3 regions of the Ureibacillus sp. 179-F W5.1 NHS genome follow, and region 2 is predicted to be linked to each of the others. Evidence: riboswitches for the same ligand, from Rfam matches in the RefSeq annotation. Region 2 holds a riboswitch; each other region holds the start of a gene.
The links. A riboswitch is a leader RNA that binds a small molecule or an ion and turns the genes downstream of it on or off. The one in region 2 is predicted to bind S-adenosylmethionine.
Positions count from the first base shown of each region.

Region 1: linked by a shared signal. The riboswitch ahead of metK (methionine adenosyltransferase) and the one ahead of metA (homoserine O-acetyltransferase MetA) in region 2 are both predicted to bind S-adenosylmethionine.
Region 3: linked by a shared signal. The riboswitch ahead of ACH0B5_RS17690 (O-acetylhomoserine aminocarboxypropyltransferase/cysteine synthase family protein) and the one ahead of metA (homoserine O-acetyltransferase MetA) in region 2 are both predicted to bind S-adenosylmethionine.

Region 1 is NZ_JBIQFG010000072.1:372-7,073, forward strand. Features, by position in the region: gene pckA (phosphoenolpyruvate carboxykinase (ATP)) at 1-1,319, opposite strand, end outside; SAM riboswitch class I at 1,520-1,635, shown strand; gene metK (methionine adenosyltransferase) at 2,107-3,303, shown strand; gene ACH0B5_RS17460 (gamma carbonic anhydrase) at 3,795-4,307, opposite strand; gene ACH0B5_RS17465 (alpha/beta hydrolase) at 4,429-5,232, shown strand; gene ACH0B5_RS17470 (alanine/glycine:cation symporter family protein) at 5,457-6,702, shown strand, end outside.
Region 2 is NZ_JBIQFG010000005.1:66,663-79,993, reverse strand. Features, by position in the region: gene ACH0B5_RS04270 (DEAD/DEAH box helicase) at 1-1,768, shown strand, start outside; gene ACH0B5_RS04265 (hypothetical protein) at 1,781-2,557, shown strand; SAM riboswitch class I at 2,609-2,719, shown strand; gene metA (homoserine O-acetyltransferase MetA) at 2,829-3,767, shown strand; gene ACH0B5_RS04255 (sigma-70 family RNA polymerase sigma factor) at 3,919-4,428, shown strand; gene ACH0B5_RS04250 (DUF4179 domain-containing protein) at 4,425-5,726, shown strand; gene ACH0B5_RS04245 (MBL fold metallo-hydrolase) at 5,819-6,679, shown strand; gene ACH0B5_RS04240 (GntT/GntP/DsdX family permease) at 6,979-7,257, shown strand; gene ACH0B5_RS04235 (hypothetical protein) at 7,285-8,007, shown strand; gene ACH0B5_RS04230 (hypothetical protein) at 8,049-8,288, shown strand; gene ACH0B5_RS04225 (3-hydroxyacyl-CoA dehydrogenase family protein) at 8,309-9,244, shown strand; gene ACH0B5_RS04220 (CoA transferase subunit A) at 9,396-10,085, shown strand; gene ACH0B5_RS04215 (3-oxoacid CoA-transferase subunit B) at 10,072-10,722, shown strand; gene ACH0B5_RS04210 (MFS transporter) at 10,712-11,953, shown strand; gene ACH0B5_RS04205 (hypothetical protein) at 12,010-13,331, opposite strand, start outside.
Region 3 is NZ_JBIQFG010000080.1:146-4,115, reverse strand. Features, by position in the region: gene ACH0B5_RS17705 (IS3 family transposase) at 1-92, shown strand, start outside; gene nfsA (oxygen-insensitive NADPH nitroreductase) at 182-916, opposite strand; gene ACH0B5_RS17695 (glycerol-3-phosphate acyltransferase) at 1,054-1,683, opposite strand; SAM riboswitch class I at 1,826-1,934, shown strand; gene ACH0B5_RS17690 (O-acetylhomoserine aminocarboxypropyltransferase/cysteine synthase family protein) at 2,047-3,354, shown strand; gene ACH0B5_RS17685 (hypothetical protein) at 3,578-3,967, shown strand.

The DNA.
Region 1 (6,702 bases), on a different contig from region 2:
TTCATACGGTTTCCAACACCATACTCTCCACCAGTCCAACCAGTGTTTACTAAGAATACTTGAGAACCGTGTTCATCAATTTTTTGACCTAACATTTCAGCATAACGAGTTGCTGGAAGTGGTAAAAATGGTGAACCGAAGCATGTAGAGAATACTGGCTCAGGAGATGTTACGCCACGTTCTGTACCTGCTAATTTTGAAGTAAATCCACTTAAGAAGTGGTACATTGCTTGCTCTTTCGTTAATTTGCTGATTGGAGGTAATACTCCGAAAGCATCAGCTGTTAAAAATACGATTGTTTTCGGATGTCCTGCAACGGAAGGTGTAACAATGTTATCGATAAAATGAATCGGATAAGCAGCACGAGTATTTTCCGTTAATGTTACATCATCATAATCAGGAATACGAGTTTCTGGGTCAATTACAACATTTTCTAAAACGGAACCAAAGCGGATTGCGTTATAAATTTCCGGTTCTTTTTCAGCGGAAAGGTTAACCGTTTTTGCATAACAACCACCTTCGATGTTAAATACGCCATTGTCTGACCATCCATGTTCATCGTCACCAATTAACTTGCGATTGCTATCAGCAGATAAAGTTGTTTTACCTGTACCAGATAAACCGAAGAATAACGCTACATCACCAGCTTCACCAACGTTTGCTGAACAGTGCATTGACAGGATATCACGTTCTGGTAATAGGTAGTTCATAATACCGAAAATAGATTTTTTCATTTCACCAGCGTACTCAGTACCACCAATTAAAATGACTTTCTTTTCTAAAGATACAATAATGAATGTTTCGGAAGTAGTACCATCTACTGCTGGATCTGCCTTAAAGGTAGGAGCTGAAACAATTGTAAATTCAGCCACATGAGAAGCTAACTCATCTTTTGTTGGACGGATGAATAATTGATGACAGAATAGATTGTGCCATGCATATTCATTAATTACTTGGATTGGAAGTTGTGATTCTTTATCAGCTCCTGCAAACCCTTTGAATACAAATAGCTCATCTTTTTCTTTTAAATAGTTTACAACTTTAACGTAAAGGTTATCAAACACTTCAGCAGAAATCGGACGGTTTACATTACCCCAGTCGATTTTGTCTTTTGTGCTTTCTTCTTCTACAATATATTTATCTTTAGGAGAACGGCCAGTATATTTACCTGTTTCAGCACGTAAAGCGCCATCTACAGTTAATGTTGCCTCTCCACGTTCGGTAGCTTTTTCCACTAATTGTGGTACTGAAAGTTGAACATTTATATTTTCTCCGTTTAATAATTCCTTCAGTTCATTTGCAATTTCTACTGAATTCATCGATTAAATACCATCCTTTTTTAAGAATTCCCACTTGCATTGGGAGGGTTGATTAATTTCAAAAATAGTATAACACATTGATTTAAATAATCTATACTAATTCCTGAAAATTATTTTATAATTTTAAAACATTTCATGATTTAGGTAAAATCCATTGACAATTAAAGTTACTTTACGTAAGATGTTGTGTTGAACGGATACTCTTATCCCGAGCTGGTGGAGGGTCAAGGCCCTATGAAGCCCGGCAACCTGCATTTTCATTTTATAATGCGATGGTGCCAACCTGATGCAAGGGGATACCCTTGAACGATAAGAGTGAAAGGTAATGTAATGAAACGACAATTCCTTTTACTCATGCAAAAGTACTTGAGTAGAGGAATTTTTTTTTTCAATTTAGAACACAATGAAAAGGATAGTTTAACTACCTATTTTATATGTGCCTTTCTAAATCCATGTATCAAATTACGAATAAGTGAATTTCACTTGCCATAACTTTTGATGCCACTCGATAAAAACTAGATTTCAAAAATGTTCTACAATACATTTTATACGAAATCTAACACAAAAGGTAGCTAAAAATTGTTCAGAACATGTTTTTGTACATATTTCATTATACAATTACTGTCCTTTTTAACTATCTTTAAAAAGATGGAAAATTTAAGCTAAACAAAAAATATCATTGTGACGGCTTGAAGTACTAATCTTTATAAGTGGGCTAAACATGGGTAATAGAGTACCGTATCAACAACGAGGAAAGAGTCTCGCTATAAACTTAGGAGGAAATCAAATGACAAACCGTCGACTGTTTACATCAGAAAGTGTAACAGAAGGGCATCCGGATAAAATTTGTGATCAAATTTCCGATGCTATTTTAGATGCAATCATTTCTGAAGACCCAAATGCACGTGTAGCTTGCGAAACAACGGTAACAACTGGATTAGTGTTAGTTGCCGGGGAAATTACAACATCTACATATGTTGATATTCAAAGTGTTGTTCGCAATACTGTTGCGGAAATTGGCTATACACGTGGGAAATATGGATTCGATGCAGAAAATTTAGCAGTATTAACTGCTATCGGAGAACAATCTCCTGATATTGCGTTAGGTGTAGATCAAGCTTTAGAAGCACGTGAAGGATCTATGACTGATGAAGATATCGAAGCAATTGGTGCTGGTGACCAAGGTTTAATGTTTGGATTTGCATGTAACGAAACGCCAGAATTAATGCCATTACCAATAAGCTTAGCTCATAAATTAGCTCGCCGTTTAACGGAAGTTCGGAAATCAAAGGAAATTCCATATTTACGTCCCGATGGTAAAACTCAAGTTACAGTAGAATACGATGAAAACAATCATCCAATTCGGATTGATACGATTGTTATTTCTACTCAACATGATGAAGATGTAACATTGGAACAAATTCAACAAGACTTAAAAGAAAAAGTAATTAATGAAGTTGTTCCTTCTGATTTAATCGACTATGAAACAAAATACTTCATTAACCCGACAGGACGTTTTGTTATCGGTGGTCCTAAAGGGGATGCTGGTTTAACAGGACGTAAAATTATTGTCGATACGTATGGTGGTTATGCTCGTCACGGTGGCGGGGCATTCTCAGGTAAGGATCCTACGAAAGTAGACCGTTCTGCCGCATATGCTGCAAGATATGTAGCGAAAAATATCGTAGCAGCTGGTCTTGCAGAGCGTGCTGAAGTTCAATTAGCATATGCCATCGGTGTAGCTCGACCTGTTTCAATATCAGTGGATACGTTTGGTACAGGTAAAGTAGAAGAAAATAAATTAGTAGAATGGGTAAGTGAATTGTTTGATCTACGCCCAGCTGGCATTATTAAAATGCTTGATCTACGTCGTCCAATGTATAAACAAACGGCTGCTTATGGTCATTTTGGTCGCACAGATTTAGATGTCCCATGGGAAAACACTGATATCGCTCAAAAATTAAGAGAAAAGGCCGGACTTTAATTTTCTACATGAAAGAAAATTAGGCTGATTCATAGATAACAAGAAAAAATCTGCGAGATTTCTAAGGTGGTTTTTCCCACTTCAATAGAAATTAAGCAGATTTTTTTTTATTTCGGAATGAATATGTAAAAGAAAAATTAATGGAAGAAAAATTTAAATAATGTTTTAAGCATCCTTTTTACAATAGATAAAATGTATAAAACAATTAAGGAAAAAGCGAATATAAAAACATACAGAAGGATTTTTTGAAAAAACAAAATTAGTTGGTCGCTCCCTATTTCATCTAATGCAATCGATATGATGAGGGGAGTTAAAAATACGATGACCGGTGCAGTAAAAATAATAAGGCTGATTAGTAACCATTCAGATCCCTTTATAAGACGTATTACGAAGCACCCCTTCTTTATTTATATGAACAAAAAATAGAGGTAATACTTCGAAGATTTTAATAAAAAGAGTGTAACATGAAAGTTTACACTCACTTAAGAACATTATTTTTGAATTGATTTGTAGTATTGTCCCTTTTCAACGTATTCTCGGATAATGCGGTCCATATCTTCTCTATCTTCTGGGGTAACCATACGAACTACTTTTGCTGGTCTACCCATTGCTAAAGAATTAGGTGGAATTTTTTTACCCGGTGGTACTAAACTACCAGCACCGATAAATGCACCCTCTCCTATCTCAGCACCGTCTAATATAATGGATCCCATCCCAATTAATGCTCGTTTACGAATCACGCAGCTATGTAATGTTACTTGGTGGCCAACTGTTACTTCGTCTTCTATGATTAAAGGATTGTTCGGGCTTTGATGCAAACAACTTAAATCTTGAATGCTACAGCGTTTCCCGATTATAGTAGCTGATACATCCCCACGAATTACCGTATTAAACCAAATGGACGTCTCTTCACCAATTGTGACATCACCAGTAATTACGGCATTATCGGCAATAAATACAGATGGGTCTATTTTAGGATTTTTATTTTTAAATGGATAAATCATCGAAAAATACCTCGTTTCTAAGTATGATATATTATTATCGTATCAAATAAATAAAAGTATGGAAAATAATAATTGGTATATATATCCACAACTGAATAAGTAATGGGCAGGAGGGTGCGTTATGTGGAAATGGGAAGCAGATGGACAAGCAAAGGCAGTAGTCGTTATCATACATAGCGTTTTTGAACATCATCGTTGGTATGCTTGGTTAATTGAAAAACTTCGCTTAGAAGGTTATCACATTGTTATGGGAGATTTGCCAGGCCATGGCGAACATTTAAAATATTCAAAGGTTCATGACGAAACGATTGAAGAGTATTTAGATTATATTAAAAAGTTAATGGAAAGTGCTTTAACATATCAGTTGCCGGTTTTTATTATTGGTCATGGATTAGGTGGAACATTAGCTATTAGATTTTTAAAGAAGAATACAGTGGAATGTGCAGGTCTTATTTTAGCTTCGCCTTGGCTTCATTTAAAGAAAACGGCTAATTTACTTACGAATGCAATTACAAGTTTAGGAACTATAGCATCGAACAAAAAAATCTCGTTGAAGTTCGATAAAAATATGTTAACTAGAAATTTAGACGGCTACAATGAAATGGTTGATTATTTACCATATCATTCCAATGTAACGGTAAGATGGTTTAAAGATATCCATAATTTAATGAAAAATATGACGGCAGAACAGGAAGGGACATTAGCATTACCCATTTTGTTAATGGTTGCTAAAGAAGATAAAATTACTGATCCTCAGCCTGCAAGAAAATGGTTATTTAATCAAATGTCGTCGGAAATTCAATATAAAGAATGGCCGAACAGTTATCATAACTTATATCATGATTATGAACGGGAAGAAGTATTTACGTATGAGAAGGACTTTATCAATAATGTTATTCGTTCGTTAGGATACATTATTAAATAAAATGACATTTAAAGAAAAGAACTATCCATGAAATTCCTTTCGTTGGATAGTCTTTTTTTATGCGAATTCCAAATAGTAGAATAATGAAAATGAATACAATAAATTATCTTAATATTCTAACGTTTTATTTTTATAGTAATAGATAAAAATTTTTATTGAATTGAGGTTTTAATTTATGTAATATAAAGAATATTCTAAATAATAAATGAAAATGAGGTGCATCCATGATTGAGGAGATTGTTACGTGGTTAAACGATATGTTATGGGGTCCAGTAATGATTTATGGTATTTTAATCGTCGGACTACTGTTCTCCATCTTAACGAAATTTGTTCAAGTCCGAAAAATTAAGGATATGTTTGTCCTAATGTTTACAGGAGAAAAATCGGAAGCGGGTATTTCGTCATTCCAAGCTCTATCAATAGCATTATCCGGTCGAGTTGGTACGGGTAATATTGTAGGTACAGCTACAGCTATTGCTTTTGGTGGACCAGGTGCTGTATTTTGGATGTGGGTAACGGCATTTATTGGAGCATCAACTGCATATGTGGAATCAACATTAGCTCAAATTTATAAAGAAAAGAAAAATGGTGTTTACCGAGGAGGTCCAGCCTTTTATTTAGAAAAAGGTACAGGTCAGCGTTGGTTTGGGATTGTCTTTGCAATAGCTGCCATTTTAGCAGTAGCTATTTTAATGCCTGGGGTACAATCAAATGCGATTACTAGTGCGGTAAATAATGCTTTTGGTGTTGAACCGTGGATTACTGGTTTAATTGTTGTAGCGATATTAGCATTTATTATTTTAGGTGGCGTGAAACGTATTGCAAACGCAGCTCAAATTATCGTTCCTTTTATGGCTGTTGCCTATATTTTATTAGCCATTATTGTAATCATAATGAATATTTCCCTTGTTCCAGATGTATTTGCCCTTATTATTCGTAGCGCATTTAATGTTGATGCGACCTTTGGCGGGATGATTGGTGCAGCGATCGCGTGGGGTGTAAAACGTGCAGTTTATTCGAATGAAGCAGGACAAGGTACAGGACCACACTCTGCAGCAGCAGCTGAAGTATCCCACCCAGCTAAGCAAGGTTTAGTACAAGCGGCTTCTATTTATATTGATACATTATTCGTATGTTCAGCAACAGCATTAATGATATTGTTTATGGGTACATATAACACAAATGTAGGAGATGCTAATGGGGAATTAGTAGTTGAAAATGTAGCAGGGGCTACTTATTCAGAATTCACACAATTAGCCGTAAATAAAGCATTCCCTGCCTTAAATGATTTTGGTTCGATGTTTGTGGCCATTGCGCTGTTCTTCTTTGCCTTTACTACAATTATGGCCTATTATTATATTGCTGAAACGAATGTGGCGTACTTATTCACCCAGAAAAGGGAACAATTCTTTACTTGGGTCTTAAAATTTGTCCTCATCATTTCCACTTTCTATGGGGCAATCCGTACAT
Region 2 (13,331 bases):
AAAGAAAATAACGAGAGAAAATGGAGCCCGATCAATCCAAGGCCTCTATTTAAGAAAGCAATATTTAAATCAGTTAGTTCTTCGTTATAGAGCACTTGTAGATGAGTCCCTTCTAGTTTTTAGTAAAATAAAAGAAGAAGTATGTGATCAGCTTAAGCAAAGGGAAGGAGCAGATCAATCTTCTTTAAACCTTTTAAAAGCAAAAGAACAAAACTTATTACAATCTCAAGAGAAGTATAAAGAACAACTAAACACTTTCGAGTCTATCATTCAAGAGGATGACATTATCCCTTCTATCGAGGAAATTCATACGATTTGTGAAGCATTGGAAAATGAAATGCAAATATTATTGGAAAACAAAGAAAAAACATCCATTCTTGAAGAACAGTTATCAAAAAAACAACAGGAATTAGAAAGTGTTCAAAAGGAAATGACAAGTGGCCAAACATTATTAAAACAATTTATTTCCCAGTTAAAAGAACTAAACTCGAAGGGATTACAGCTTGAAAAGAAATATGAACAACTTGAACAATTGACAAAACAACATCCGGAACTTGAACTGGAAAAAACAAAATCCAAAATGGAGTCAATTACGGTAGAAATTGATAAAGTCCATAAGAAAATTGAGATGCTTCCGATTGCTCAAAAAATGCAGCTTCAATGGAAAACATTATTAGAGCAAGCTACGGAACATGACTTAGATGAAATACGAAAACTTTATGTTAAACATGCAAATGTCATTGGTACAACATGTGTTGCTTCTGCCAACAAAGAGTTTATGGACAATTATCCGATTTTCGATGTTGTGATTATCGATGAAGTATCAAAAGCAACTCCGCCAGAATTATTGTTACCGATGTTAAAAGGGAAAAAGGTGATTCTAGTAGGCGATCATCACCAGTTACCACCACTAATTGGGGATGATACATTTGAAGAAACATTAGAAACGGTTTTAAAAGAAAGCGACACCTTTGAGGAAAAACGAGAATTAGAAAAATTACTAGAGGAGTCTTTATTCGAACGTCTATATAAAAACTTGCCTGCAACGAATAAAAAAATGTTAGCCATTCAATACCGGATGCATGAAAATATTATGCAAACAATCGCTCCATTTTATAAAAATGGCAATGATTCATTGAAATGCGGGCTATCTGATTCAGATGTATTACGGGATCATAAATTAGAAGGTCCATCTATAAAACGAACGGATCATTTACTATGGATTGATATTCCGAATAGACATCCGTATTTTGAAGAACGGATGAAGGAAGGTTCAAGTCTATATAATGAAGCTGAATTAGAAGTTGTTCGTACTATGTTGCTTGAACTAAATGAAGCGACTGCAAAAGCTAAATCGGAAGGATTAATAGCCCAAGATGAATTAAAATCTGTAGGGGTAATTAGTTTTTATGCTGAACAAGTAAAGCGGATTAACCGACTCATTGAACATGAGTTGAACATTCCTCATTTACATATTCGTACAGGTTCAGTCGATAAATTCCAAGGTATGGAAATGGACGTCATTTTAGTAAGCATGGTTCGTAACAACGATCATAAACACGGCGATATTGGATTTGCGAAGGACTACCGGCGACTGAACGTAGCCCTTTCCCGAGCTCGTGAGTTACTCGTATTAATCGGTAGTATAGAGATGTTTACGAATCGTCCTAAAAAGGAAGAAACGAGAAGCATGTACCGAAACTTGCATCAAATTGTCCAATCACAAAATGGTTACCGAAATCATGACGAATTACTAATTACAACGTAGTAAGGTGGATTTATGGAATTACTTTCATTACAACAATCATTATCTACTCAACTTTTAAAGAAATCGAATATCTCCATTTTGAAGACGGATACTTGGAGTGTACCTGTTCACAGTGTAAATATTACATATAAACCGATATCCCGTACAAAAATGGATATTTTAATGAAAATGATTCTTCAATCCGTTGCGAACAACGCCTTTGAAAATGCAGAACAGCTAAGTGAAATTCTTCTTGTAGAACAACTCTTCATACAAGATTTGTTATCTAAAATGCAAAAAACTGGATTAATTACGAAGGTGGATTCCCATTATCAACAAACGGAAAAGGGACAAAAACAATTACAAAGCGGTGTTTTTGAAGAAGAACAGGATATAAAAACGATAGAATTGCTTTATAGCCCATCCCACCATTTATTTTTAAATGGAGATATTGAAGAAGTACTAGAATATGAAGATTTTCCAGAGCAACTGTATCGATATCATAAACAAGAAGAGGAATTATCGATACAAAACGAACAGGTGATAAAGGGAATTCAAGCATTTGAACAACCCGATTTAGACGATAATGGGGAAAATTTGTCCGTAACCCCATCGATTGATTCTATCGAAGATATCCAAATTAATGATATTCCCTGTATTGAGTTTATTTTATACGACGAAGAACAGGATCATTTCACCGTACGCGTTTGGAATACATTAATTGATAATTGGGATGAAAAGCTCGAACAGGTGATATTCCAAAAAGAACAATCAACTTGGCGGGAAAATTATTTACAGAAAAATAATTAATGAATATTGCAAATATTAGCTTTACGTGATAGTATTATTTTAATTTCATCAATCTTATCAAGAGAAGCAGAGGGACATGGCCCAATGAAGCTTCAGCAACCTCTAACAACCGGTTAGAAAGGTGCTAATTCCAGCAAGACAATTTGTCTTGGGAGATAAGAGTGCGCGTATATAAAATTGTACCCTCTCATTCTCACGCTGGAATGAGGGGGTTTTTATTTATCTTCTCTTTTTAAGATGAAATGAAAGTTAAGAAATGGGGGAACAAAAAATGCCTATTAATATACCAAAGAGTTTGCCTGCTGGAGAAATATTGCGCAAAGAGAAAATTTTCGTTATGGAAGAAGACCGCGCACAAACACAACAAATTCGACCTTTGAACATTTTAGTTTGTAACTTGATGCCAGAAAAAGAGAAAACGGAGTTACAACTATTACGTTTACTCGGAAATACACCTTTACAAACAAATGTTACTTTTCTCAATACCGCTACATACTTATCTAAAAATGTTTCAAAATCTCATTTAGATACTTTCTACAAAACATTCAACGAGATTAAACATCGTCGTTTTGACGGGATGATTATTACGGGAGCACCCGTCGAACGAATGGAATTTGAAGACGTACACTATTGGAATGAAATAACAGAAATAATGGATTGGGCAAAAATCAATGTAACGTCTTGTATGTATATTTGTTGGGGAGCCCAAGCAGCACTTTATCACCATTTTGGTATCGGAAAATTCGAACTTCCTAAAAAATGTTCAGGAATTTATTCCCATGTCATTACCGATTTAACAGTAGATTTAGTTCGAGGGTTTAGTGACGAATATGTAGCGCCCCATTCCCGACACACTTCCGTATCCATCGAGGATGTACGCAACTGTCCTGAACTTCGGTTATTAAGCTTTTCGGAGGAAGCGGGTCCATTTATTATCCAATCTAAGGATACAAAACACATCATGATTACTGGCCACTTAGAATATGATGCTACTACTTTAGCAGATGAATATAAGCGAGATGTGGAGAAAGGTGAACCGGTAGAATTACCGGTCAATTACTTCCCAAATAACGATCCAAATAAAACACCAAAAAATACTTGGCGTGCCCATTCCCATTTACTTTTCTATAACTGGTTAAACTATTACGTTTACCAAGAAACTCCATATGATTGGCATTTTGTTGATGATATGATTGAATTTCACATTTAATAAGATAATGAAAACGGATGTTATGAAACCGATAAAAGGTTTACATCCGTTTTTTTATTTTGACTTAAAATTCAACAATTGAAAAATTTTCAATCATTTTAGTGAACGATTTCTCGTTTCAAAATGTCTAATAAGTATAGGGGGGAAATGAATGGAACAAATCGAATTGGCGAAAAAAGCAATCGCTGGAGATGAAACGGCCTTACTTCAAATTTTAAAACAAGAAGAAAGCACCCATTACCGAATCGCTTTTAGTTATTTAAAAAATGAACATGACTCCCTTGAAGCCATCCAAGAATTTACATTTTGCTGTTTTCGTAAAATACATACAGTAAAGCAAGCAGAATTTCTAAACACATGGCTCATTCGAGTGTTATTAAATGTATGTTCAGATATTCAAAAGAAAAAAAGGCGCTATGAATTAAGAAACGATGTAGCGGAAGGGACTTTCCAAAATGATGATAATCATCTTGAACTTTCTGAAGCTATTTCAAAACTAACTCCAAAACAGCAACAACTCATTTATTTAAAATATTTTTGTGATTTAAAAAATAAAGAGATTGCAAAGGAAATGCACATTTCTGAAGGAACTGTAAAATCGAGGCTACATACTGCATTAAAAAAACTACGATTTTTATTTAGTGAGGGGGGACAGTCATGAACGAAAAGGATTTCGACAAGTTAAAGGAAGAGTTAACGAATATTGTAGTACCTACAGAAAAATTAGCTTCTATGCGACATAACGGATATGCAAAATATAAAAAAAGACAAAAACGAAATCGTCTCTTCTTCAAACAAGTTGCTTTAATAGCCGTTGTAGTCATTATATTTGTTAGTTCCATACGTGTCTCACCAGCTTTTGCAAATGCTGTTGCTAAAATTCCTGGCTTTGCACCCCTTGTTGAAATGCTAACAAAAGATAAAGGTTTAAAAGATATTGTGGATAACGAATACTTTGAAGAACTAAATATTGTACAAACGAAAAACAACATTACACTCACGATTCTCGGTACAATTGCTGATGAAACAGGTATTGTTATTTTTTACGAATTGGAAGCACCTTTCAATATTTCAAATTTAGAGACAAAAGAATTTCAATTAAGTCAAAATGGGGAAGTAATCAATGGTTCCTCGACTTCTGGCTGGCCTTATACAGAACCTACTAAAACCATTCAAGGAAAACTTGAAGTTATTGCAACATCGAAAATCGATTATTCCAAGCCGGATTTTGAAATTTATTTGAAATTTGATGATACAAAGGAAACTTCTTTCACGATCCCATTCACGTTAACAAAACCAATTCAACCGTCTAAAGTTTACGATGTGAACAAACCGTTAAAGATCGACGGTCAAACCATCTATGTACAATCATTAACGATTTCCCCATTAAGAGCAGAATTGAAATTAAAGGTGAACAGCCAAAATACAATGCAAATTTTACAAATCGATCATTTGAAAGTATTAGATGAAAAGGGCGAAGAGTGGGGTAAAGTTCAAGATGGACTTGTCGGACTTGGAAGTTTTCGAGAAGAAACCAATAGTATCTTTATTCAAAGTAACTACTTTAGAAAACCAAACAAAATAACCCTAGTATTAGATCAAATTGAAGCTTTACCAAAGGGAGAAGACTATGTTGAAATTGATTTCCTTCGTCAAAAAATAGTAAAAGTCCCGCCAATTGATGACTTCGATTTAAAGATTCTTGATTCAAACTCCATTGAAGTCACTTATAAATCAAAAGAAGACCATCATGTTCAACTGTTTAGTGACGTGATAGATGCTGAAGGTAATCAATTTTATCATAACAGTTTTAGCGTTTATGAAAATCATAATCGTTTTACAGAAAGTTCCTATCATTTCGATTTAAAAGGTGCTGTTAATCCTGTACAAATTTATTTCTTTAGTTATCCTCACTATTTGGAAGGTTCAACCAAAGTAGAAATTCCATTAACAGAATAATTTTAAAACCCACCGAGCAGTGGGTTTTTCTTTTACATAAATGAATAGGTTAGAAATTTTAAGAAAAAATAGTAGAGAAGGAAGGTGGAACTTTGAGTGAACAAATGAATTATGGAGAAGATTATAAATTCATCCCTGTAACTTCTGTAATGAGTGGATTGGGACAAGAAGTAACTCCAGATATCTACTCTTTAACAATCCAAGTCGTTAATCTTTGTATGGTCGGTAACACAAACCATTCCCAAGCATGGACATTAATCGATGCGGGAATGCCTAAGTCAGCTGAAAAGATTATTCATGAAGCAGAAAATCGATTTGGCGCTGATGCCCGTCCAAATGCTATTGTTTTAACTCATGGTCATTTTGATCACGTCGGGGCCATTATTGAATTGATTGAACATTGGGATGTACCCGTATATGCCCATGAACTGGAAATTCCCTATTTAACAGGGGTTAAAAGCTACCCTGAACCTGATTCAACGGTAGAGGGTGGATTGGTTGCAAAAATGTCTCCTTATTTCCCTAATGAACCGATTAATTTAGGAAGCCATGTTAAGCCCTTGCCTTCAGATGGTACCGTTCCATCCATGTTAGAATGGCAATGGATTCATACACCTGGCCATTCACCAGGGCATGTATCGTTTTATCGACAATCTGATGGTGCATTAATTGCTGGTGATGCATTTGTCACAGTGAAACAGGAATCCTTATTTAAAACCCTCGTTCAAGATCAAGAAATAAGCGGACCTCCCCGATATTTTACGACCGATTGGCAACAAGCTTGGGATTCTGTGAAAACATTAAGTGATTTAAAACCTCAAATTGCCATTACCGGTCATGGCATGCCTATGAAAGGTCAAGAATTAACAGAAAATTTAACGAAGTTAGCTATCGATTTCGATGTCATCGCTATCCCCAAACATGGCCGTTATGTGGACGGCTCCCAAAATTAACTAATTTTAATTCAGGATGTTTGTTTTCATAACAAACATCCTTTTATTCTTTTCATGAATGAATATAACAACTGCTCGTCTAATATTATGAGTTAAATAATAAAAGGGAGGTTCCATTCGTATATCCATTCTCTTACTGAACTTTAATTGTGAATGATCAATGAAAGGATTAAGTTCTCACATTAAAATTTTAAGCGCTTTCAAAATTATTACCTAGTTGAAGGAAAGGAGTTGGATTTAATTAACTTAACGTTATCGAATTGAAGACAAGTGTATTGAGAAAGATGAGGTGAATAGTTATGTGGAGTTTAATTATTATTATCCTTTCGTTAATTTTATTAGTCGTTCTGGCAATGCGCGGATTTACTATTATTATCATTGCACCTGTTGTTAGTTTATTTGTCATGATTATGAATAATATGCCGATATTAGAAACTTTCCAAAACGCCTACATGAGCGGCTTTACAAATTATGTGAAAAATTACTTCCTAATTTTCTTATTTGCTGCGATGTTCGGTAAGTTTATGGAAGAGTCGGGTGCAGCTCGAACAATTGCTGAATATTTACTTAAACTGTAAGGGCGAAAAAGTAAGTTACGAGTTTTAGTGACAATTATGTTCATTTGCTCTCTTTTAACTTACGGTGGGGTTAGCTTATTCGTAGTTATCTTTGCAATTTTACCAATTGCTAAACCTATTTTTAAAGAAATGGATATTCCATGGCACTTATTTATTGCTGCCTTCTTCCCAGGAATAGCAACTTTCACAATGACGATGCTACCTGGAACGCCCGCTATTCAAAATATTATTCCAATCTCTTATTTATATACTACCGTTACTTCCGGTGCTTTAATCGGGATTGTTACAACTATTGTCATTATCCCAATCCTTATCTGGTACTTAAATTTCGCATTAAAACGGGCCGAAAAACGCGGTGAAACTTATTTAAATATGAAAAACCTTGAAGAAGCTGAAAATGAACTGGCAAAAGATAAGTATGCCAATAAAAAACTACCAAATATCGTGTTAAGTTTAATTCCACCAGCTTTATTACTTATCCTTTTAAATTTATTTAAACTTGAAGTGCTTTACACATTAATGATTACGGTTGTTGCAAGCGCCATCATCTTTTGGAAGTATATTGACAAGAAAAAACAGGTGGTTAACATTGGCGCAACAAATGCTGTCTTACCTATTATTAACACATCTGCTGATGTAGGGTATGGGACAGTAATTGCAGCTACTTCCGGTTTTGTTGTTTTTCAAGATATTGTGACAAATATTCCTGGTAATCCTTTAATCTCTTTATTATTTCCACTAACTTATTAGCTGGTATTACTGGTTCTAGCTCAGGCGGTTTAGCGATTGCGATGGAAACTTTAACGGATCTTTATTTAAAATTAGGGGTTAATCCTGATGCCTTCCATCGAATTAGCGCAATTGCTTCTGGTGGATTAGATGCACTTCCGCATAACGGAGTTGTTATTACCACTTTAATTGTAGCTGGTTTAACCCATAAAGATGCTTATAAACATATTTTTGCAACTTCTGTCGTTATACCTTTAATTGCTGCAATCCCTGGTCTACTTGTCGCTATTATGTTCTATTAAGATCGTTGGAGGTTTGTAGAATGAAGAATATCGGTGTAATTGGTGCAGGTACGATGGGTTTTGGAATATCCTTTTATTTCGCTATTCATGGTATTCCTACACACGTTGTTGATATATCAAATATAGAATTAGAAAATGCAAAAGAAAAATTGAAAACCTATTATCGACTTTTTAAAGAAAATGGATTTCCTCTTCCATTTAGCGAAAAGGAAACGACATCTTTCTTATCCTTTTCTACTGAACTAAATCATCTAAAAGATGCGGATGTAATTATTGAAAGTGCATCAGAAAATCTATCATTAAAACAAGAATTATTTAAACAATTAGATAGTATCGCAAAAGAAGAAGCTATATTAGCTTCAAATACTTCCAGTTTGAAATTATCCGATATCGCCATATACGTAGAAAAACATCGTAACCGATTATTGTTAACCCATTTCTTTAACCCAGCACAGATCGTCCCATTAGTAGAACTACTCCCATTAGAAGAAACGTCCACACAGGTCGTAAATGACATGAAAACATTTTTTGAATCCATCAATAAAACACCTATTATCATCAAGCGCGAAGTACCTGGTCTAGCTGCCAATCGAATGCAAGTCGCTCTAGCTCGTGAAGCGTTATCCCTGTTAGAAGATGGTGTCCTGTCAAAGGAAGATTTAGAGAAAACTTTATATGATGGTCCAGGTTTTCGGTTTGCTGCAAGTGGACTACTAAAAATTATCGATTTTGGTGGATTAGACGTTTGGTCATCAGTGTTACAAAACCTGCAAAAAGAAATCGAATCTGAAGTAAGGGAATTTACCATTATAAAAGATTTAGTGGAAAATAACGCGCTAGGTGTTAAAAGGGGAAAAGGATTTTTTGAATATCCGAACAAAGGATTTGACGAATTTGTCCTTCAACGTGACTCAGAATTATTAAAACATTTGATCAATACTCATTATAACCGATGAAATAGGGAATGTGACCCGTTATAAATTAATAGGACAAGCCCATCTATTAAGAAAAGCAATTTTCCTTAATTTTATTAACCGATTAGCCGATTGTCTCAGTCGGCTCTTTTCATATGTTAATTATTATTTTACGAGTGGAAGAGGGGAAACGATGAAACAAAAAGTTTTAGTAGATCCACGTCATTTAATCTCGCTATTTAAAGACGGTCAAAAAATTTTAGCAGGCGGATTTGGTATTTCCGGCACTCCTTTAACGATTATCGATATGATTGCAGAATCAAAGGTAAAAGGATTACATGTTGTCAGCAATAATTTAGGGGACTATGGAATGGGGCTTCACCAACTATTTATTCGAGGCCAAATTGAAAAGGCAATTGGATCCTTTTTTACGATCAATCGTGAGGCAGTAGTTGCTTGGTCAAAAGGGGAATTAGCTATCGACTTGTTACCTCAAGGAACTTTAGCAGAAGCCATTCGTTGTGGTGGGGCAGGGATTGGTGGATTTTATACGAAAACAGGGGTTGGAACAGAATTAGCAAAGGGAAAAGTAGAGCGAGTTATTGATGGGGAACGTTATATTTTTGAAAAAGCAATAAAGGGTGATATCGCGATTATCCGTGCCAAAAAAGCAGACAAATTAGGCAACCTCGTTTATCATATGACAGCCCGAAACTTTAACCCTATGATGGCTACTGCAGCAAATATTGTCATAGCAGAAGTCGATGAAATTGTAGAAATAGGTGAAATTGATCCGGAACAGATTGTTACACCCCATGTATACGTTGATTATATTATCCAAACCGCTTACAAGAAGGAAGGAAATCAATATGTCAAACAATGATGTACGTTACAAAATCGCAAAACGTATTGCACAAGAATTAGAAGATGGGCAAGTTGTCAACTTAGGAGTTGGTATTCCAACATTAGTCAACGCTTTTATCGAAAAGAAAGAAGTCTATTTACAAGCTGAAAATGGTCTATTAGGAATTGGGCCACCACCAACTATTGATCAATTAGACATCGATTTAATTAATGCGAGCAAAGAACCTGTAACGATTGCAAAAGGTGCTTCTTTTTTTAACAGTGCTGATTCCTTCGCTATGATTCGTGGCGGACATGTGGACGTTGCGGTTTTAGGAATTTTACAAGTTGACACTACTGGTCAAATTGCGAATTGGGCAGTACCGAACCAGCCCATCCTTGGTGTAGGAGGCGCTATGGATTTAGTAATTGGCGCTAAAAAAGTAATTGGAGCAGCAACGTTGTTTACGAAAGATGGTAATTCCAAGCTTGTTAATACATTAACTTATCCGATTAGCGGAATACGAACCATTGATCTGCTTGTTACTGATTACGCTGTTTTTTCCTTTGAAAATGGTGAAGTCTTCGTCAATGAAATATTTATTGATATGCCCATTGAAAAATTAAGTGAAAAGATTGGCATCACATTAAAATGGAGGGAACTAATTGACAAATGATGCTATTATTAAATCCATTACACGGAAGCGCAACATAAGAATTTTACCTTTTATATTACTCTTATATATCGTCGCTTATTTGGATCGTGTCAATATGGGATTTGCCGCATTGGAAATGAATGCGGAATTAGCATTAACAGCTGAAGTGTTTGGCCTTCTTTCAGGTATTTTCTTTATCGGTTACTTTTTCTTTGAAGTGCCAAGTAATATGATTATGCATAAAGTTGGTGCCCGTGTTTGGATTGCTCGTATTATGATTTCTTGGGGCATCATCGTCATTTTAACTGGATTTATTCAAAATGCTACCCATCTTTATATTCTTCGCTTTTTACTAGGCGTTGCAGAAGCAGGTTTCTTTCCAGGAATCATTCTATACCTTACTTACTGGTTTTTAGAAAGGGAACGTTCCAAGGCAACGGCAGTATTAATTTTAGCGCTTCCTATTGGGGGGCTAATCGGTGCCCCTGTTTCAACTTGGATTATCGACCATATAACATGGGCAAATTTATCAGGCTGGCGTTGGATGTTTATTTTAGAAGGAATCCCCGCATTAATACTTGGGGTGATAGTGTTATTTTATTTAACAAACCGTCCTCGTGAAGCTAAGTGGTTAACAGAAGAAGAAAAAAATTGGATTGAACAACAATTAGAGATCGAAAGAATCGCTAGTAGTAAAATGAATAAACCGACGAAATGGACAATGCTAAAAGATTTAACTGTTTGGAAACTATCTGCCTTTTACTTTGCAGCCTATACAGCCATTTATGGCTTATCTTTTTGGATTCCTACTATCATTAAATCATTATCAGAAGTGCATACTACTAATTTAGAAATCGGTTGGTTATCCATGTTACCTTCATTAGTCGCAATTCCTTCTGCATTATTTGTTGGTTGGAATGCAGATCGAACAGGAAATTTAAAAAAGCATTTAATTATCTGTTTAATCATTGCTATGGTTGGATTTATCGGCTGTGCATTATCCCTTACATCCATCGGTTTATATGGATTTACAGGATGTTTCTTTGCCTACTTAACCTTTTTCTTTACGGAATCAACTGCCCCTGTCGGAATCGCTTTAGTGAATTCATTCGCTGCTCTAGGAGGTTTTGTCGGTCCGACGATTCTAGGTATGTTTACTTTAACTTCTGGCATGTTCCTTTTAGCGGGTATATTATTAGTAGGCATTTTCATTTTACTTACAATGAAACGAACTCGTGAAATTAGTACGTAATCAAAAAGGGAAACAATTTAAAGGTGGGCTTTTATCAAAGAGGCCCACCTTTTTATTTAAATTAAAAACATCGCTACAATTGTTGTTACTACTAATCCGACAATAACAGGAATAAGATTTCTTCGGGCAAGTTCAAAGGGACTTACATTACATATTGCAGCAGCTGGAATTAAAGCCCAAGGTACAAGGGTACCACCGCCTACAAAAATAGCAGCTATTTGACCTAAAGCAGTTAATGTAGCAGTACCATCACCAATGGCAGTGCCAAATAAACTACCGATTGAACCTGCCAACGTTATTCCTGAAAAACCAGAACCGTCTAATCCGGTAATCGCACCTACTGCTGTTAGTGTTACGGCTGCTATTTCTCCTGTTAACGGGACAACTGAAGCTAGGGCAATACCTAAATCATTTACAATCCCTTGGGAATCATTTGGTAAATACTCGCCAATAATCGTTAAAAACCCGGAGTCTCCTAAATAGAAGAAAGCCGCAATTGGGATGACCGGACCAAATACTTTAAAACCAAATTGAAAACCTTCTATTAAGTAGCTCGTTGTTTTCTCCAACCCTTCATTTTTATGGGCAAAGAGAGCTAATAATATAAGAATAAAGACTGTCGTACCACCAATAAGTGCTGTTGCATCACCGCCAGAAAGATTAAAAAGGGACATTGCCACGACATCTAATATGAAAGCAAGTGGGATTAATAAAGCAAAAAATTTTCGTTGTCCAATCGTTAATAAATTTTCATTCACTTTTTCATCCTGTTTTTCCTTATCAAATGTACCAACCATTTCAATTTTTCCGCGCTTCATATCCCGACGCAACATTATAAAGGCAACAACGGTCGTTACTAACCCCATGACGATCACTAACGGAATACTTGCTGACACGACGTCGGATACAGGTATTCCTGCTGCATCAGCGGTTAATTTCGGAGCACCTTGGATAATAAAGTCACTGGAAAGGGCAATTCCATGACCAAATAAATTCATTGCCACCGCTACTCCTAATGCTGGTAACCCAGCGCGTATAGCAACAGGAAGTAAGACTGCTCCAAGAAGTGCAACAGCTGGGGATGGCCAGAAGAACCATGAAATGATCATCATTAATATCCCAATCGTCCAAAAACCGACGGTCGGATTTTTAATGACTTTTGTAAACGGGGCAACCATCACTTCGTTAATGCCGGTTTTCATTAATACCCTGCTCATTGCGACGATAATCGAGATAATCAAAATCGTCGATAACAGTTCTTGTATTGCAAAAATAAAGCTGTTAAAAACACCACTAATGGATGCCGTAAAATCTCCAGTCGCAACAATCGCAAGAATAAAAATGCCTATAATACATATTAGCGTTGTATCGCGACGTT
Region 3 (3,970 bases), on a different contig from region 2:
AACAATATATTTACTTTTATAACTTCCAACGATTCCAAAAAAGACTCAACCACCTGGCACCGATAGAATATCGACACCAGATGGCTGCTTAGTCTTTTTAAAGTTGTCTACTTGACAGGGGTAAGTCCACAAATTTCTTTAGATCTGTCAGGTTTTTAATTTGGTTAATAAAAAGGTTTATTTATTTCCAATTGAAACCTTTTGAAGCTAAAAATTCTTTAATGAACGGTCTTCTTTGTTCAACTAAGAAATCAGCCATTTGTTTTGTCCAATTAGACATTTTTTGATTCGAACTACGGCTTGCATAATAGTTTTCCATCGTTGCATCGTATTCATCTAGTAACGTATCGTATTTTTCCGCGTTATAATCATTTTCATGTAAAATCGCTTCAACTGGAAGACGTGGTTTTGTTTCGTTACGTTTTGTCGGAGTTCCGATCGTCATAGCAAACAATGGGAAAACATAGTCCGGTAAATTGAATAGTTCACTAATTTCTTTTGGATTGTTTCGAGCGCCACCAATATAACAAATGCCATAACCAGCATCTTCAGCAGCAATAACGAAATTTTGGGCAAAAATGCCAACATCCGCCACACCGACTATTACATTTTCCGCACTATCTGCCACAATGTCGACTCCATGTTTTTGTCCAGCAACTTGTAGACGTTTAAAATCGACGCAGAATAAAAATGCAGCGCCTGCTGTTTTAAATTGGAACTCATTATTAGACAGCTCACCAAGCTTTTGTTTCTTTTCTTCATCTGTCACCCAAATGACGCTATATGCTTGTACAAAATGTGAGCTCGCAGCCATTTGTGCAGTTTGAATTAAGTCGATTACCGTTTCTTTCGGTATTTGTTCACCTGTATATTTTCGAACAGATGAATGACTACGTAATAAATCCTTTGCTGACATTTCCTTTTCCTCCCCTTTTAAATATGTATTTCCTCTTATAACATATAGCCCTAAAGAGAAAATACTCTTTAGGGCTATATTAGTATATTTTAACATGATTTACAAAAGGGGAACCTTCACTACTAATGGGAATCTGTTTAGTTTTTCTTAAAGGCGGATGTAATTTTTGGTTCCGACCCGATACGTAATCGCTTTACATTTTCCACATGGAGATACAGAGCAATTAAGAATAGAGTAAGGGCGATTAAAAATGGCCAAATCGTTGGCTCGATTAGTAGCGCAGTTACGCCAAAAAAGATATACAAAACAAATACGCCAATAATTAGGTAATTCGTTAGTAGGGAAGTAACAACAAGGGCAAGAACAGCCATTAAACCGAATTTCCAATCGAGTGCAATGAAAATGCCAATTAGAGATGCTGTTCCTTTTCCGCCTCGAAATTTCATATGAACCGGGAAGTTGTGCCCGAGTATAACGGCAGCTCCGATTAAATAAAGTAAAATTGAAATTTGGCCACTCGAAAAATTGGTAAAATTCGTTAAAATGACTCGAAGTAAAACAACTGCCAATACACCTTTTCCGATATCTATTAAAGCAACAAGAACCCCATACTTCCATCCAAGGGATAACGTTGCGTTTGATGCACCTGCATTACCATGGCCAACTTCTTTTAAGTTAACGCCCGATAAAAGTTTAGCCACATTGGATCCATGTAAACAACCAATGAAATAACCGAATATAAGGACGAGAATGATAGGATATAACAAAAACAAAAGGCTCCTTTCCATAAAGATGTATTTATAGTATACTCTATGATTCTATAAGAAGTTTCGAAAAATTAAAAAAGATTATTGACAAGTAAATCACTATGATTTATAGTGAATTCAACGATGGAACATGAATCAAATACCTTTATCCAGAGAGGCGGAGGGACTAGGCCCTATGATGCCCAGCAACCAGCGTGAATACGCAAAGGTGCTAATTCCTACAGATTTTGATTAGATCTGAAAGATAAGGGGAGGAAAAATTGCAGCTTGCAGCCCTCTTCTTTAGAAGAGGGCTTTTTGTTTTTCCAAAAGGTCCTCCTCATACTAAGATCGCCCATCGATACTATATTAGGAGGAAGAAACATGTCACAACAACGTCCGGAAACCCAATTGCTTCATGGCGGTCAAAAACCAGACCCTGTAACAGGAGCAATTGCAGTACCAATTTACCGAACAACGGCCTATGCTTTTGAAAATACGGAGCATGCACGCCAATTGTTCGCACTAGAACAACCAGGAAACATTTATTCTCGCATCATGAATCCAACTGTAGACGTTTTTGAGCAACGAGTTGCTTTACTAGAAGGGGGAACTGCAGCTGTTGCATTATCATCTGGTGCTGCTGCCATTGCCTTTTCTATTTTAAACATAGCTGGTGCAGGAGATGAAATCGTATCAGCTGGTTCATTATACGGCGGCACGTATAATTTATTCGCAAATACTTTACCGCGTTATGGAATTACAACAACCTTTGTAGATGAAAGGGACCCAGTAAACTTTGAGGCTGCTATTACAGATAAGACAAAGGCAATTTATGCAGAAACAGTTGGGAACCCTAGTTTAAACATTTTAGATATTGAGAGAATAGCGGAAATTGCTCATGCGCATGGTCTTCCGTTAATCATCGATAATACATTCCCATCCCCATACGGATGTAACCCGATTGAGTTTGGCGCGGATGTTGTTGTCCATTCAGCAACGAAATGGATTGGCGGTCATGGAACGACAATCGGAGGCGTTGTTGTTGATGCTGGTAAATTCGATTGGACACAAGGTCGATTCCCAGGATTCACAGAGCCAGATGAGTCTTACCATGGTTTACGTTATGGAATTGACACGGCTACGGCTGCATTTGCCACAAAGCTTCGTGTTCAATTATTACGTGACTTTGGTCCAACATTAAGTGCTGATAGTGCATTTAACTTCCTACAAGGGTTAGAAACGCTTCATTTGCGTTATACAAAGCATGGTGAAAATGCATTAAAAGTTGCGGAATATCTTGAAAGCCACCCATTCGTGGAATACGTAAACTATCCAGGGAAAGAAAATTTCCCATCGCATTCATTAGCGAAAAAATATTTGAAAAACGGCTACGGATCAATGCTTACATTTGGCATTAAAGGTGGACGAGAAGTGGGAAGTAAAGTAATCGATAACGTTCAATTATTTTCCCACGTGGCAAATGTAGGGGATGCAAAATCATTAATTATCCATCCAGCATCAACTACTCATCAACAATTATCACCTGAAGAGTTAAAGGTTGCCGGCGTTTCAGAAGAGCTCATTCGCCTATCAGTCGGCCTAGAAGCTGTTGAAGATATTATTGCAGATTTGGATCAAGCATTATCAAAAGCGGTTGAAGGGGTAACGGAAACAAACGCTGCATTATAAAAGTTGATGATGAAAACGACAATTAGCATTCATTGGTGAAAGTCGTTTTCGCTATTTATGCCATTCATGGGGCTGTTGATTTTTTAAAACCTAGTAATTTTATTTGTTTTATTGACATTATAAAGATTGCTTATTATACTTGGTTTAATAAGAACCGATACACGTTGCCACTTTAGTTTTCTTATACGAGGTTAGTAAATTTTCATTCAAGGAGTGTTGTTAAATGGGAAATATTTATAGTGCTCAAAATGTTGCAGCTTTTTTTATATACGAATTAAATGAAAGAAAACAGTTTGTTAATGCCGATGCATTGCAATATTTATTAGCTGAAGTAGAGTCATTGTGGAATGAGCATTATGGGCATAGTGCATTTTCGGAGGAAAAGGCGAATTTCATTGAAAATCCATATATAATAAAAGAGGTTTATGAGACGTATAAAGAATACGGTCAGCAACATATAGAGTTGCCGGCAAAAGAGTGGTATTTAGAATATGGTCAATTTCAACTTGTATACCGTACAATCGGTTTACCAGCCTTTACAGCTGAAGAAAAGTTGCTTATGAATATCATTATGAATAAGTTTCCTAAAAGCATTTTGAAAAAAGTATCTTAATCT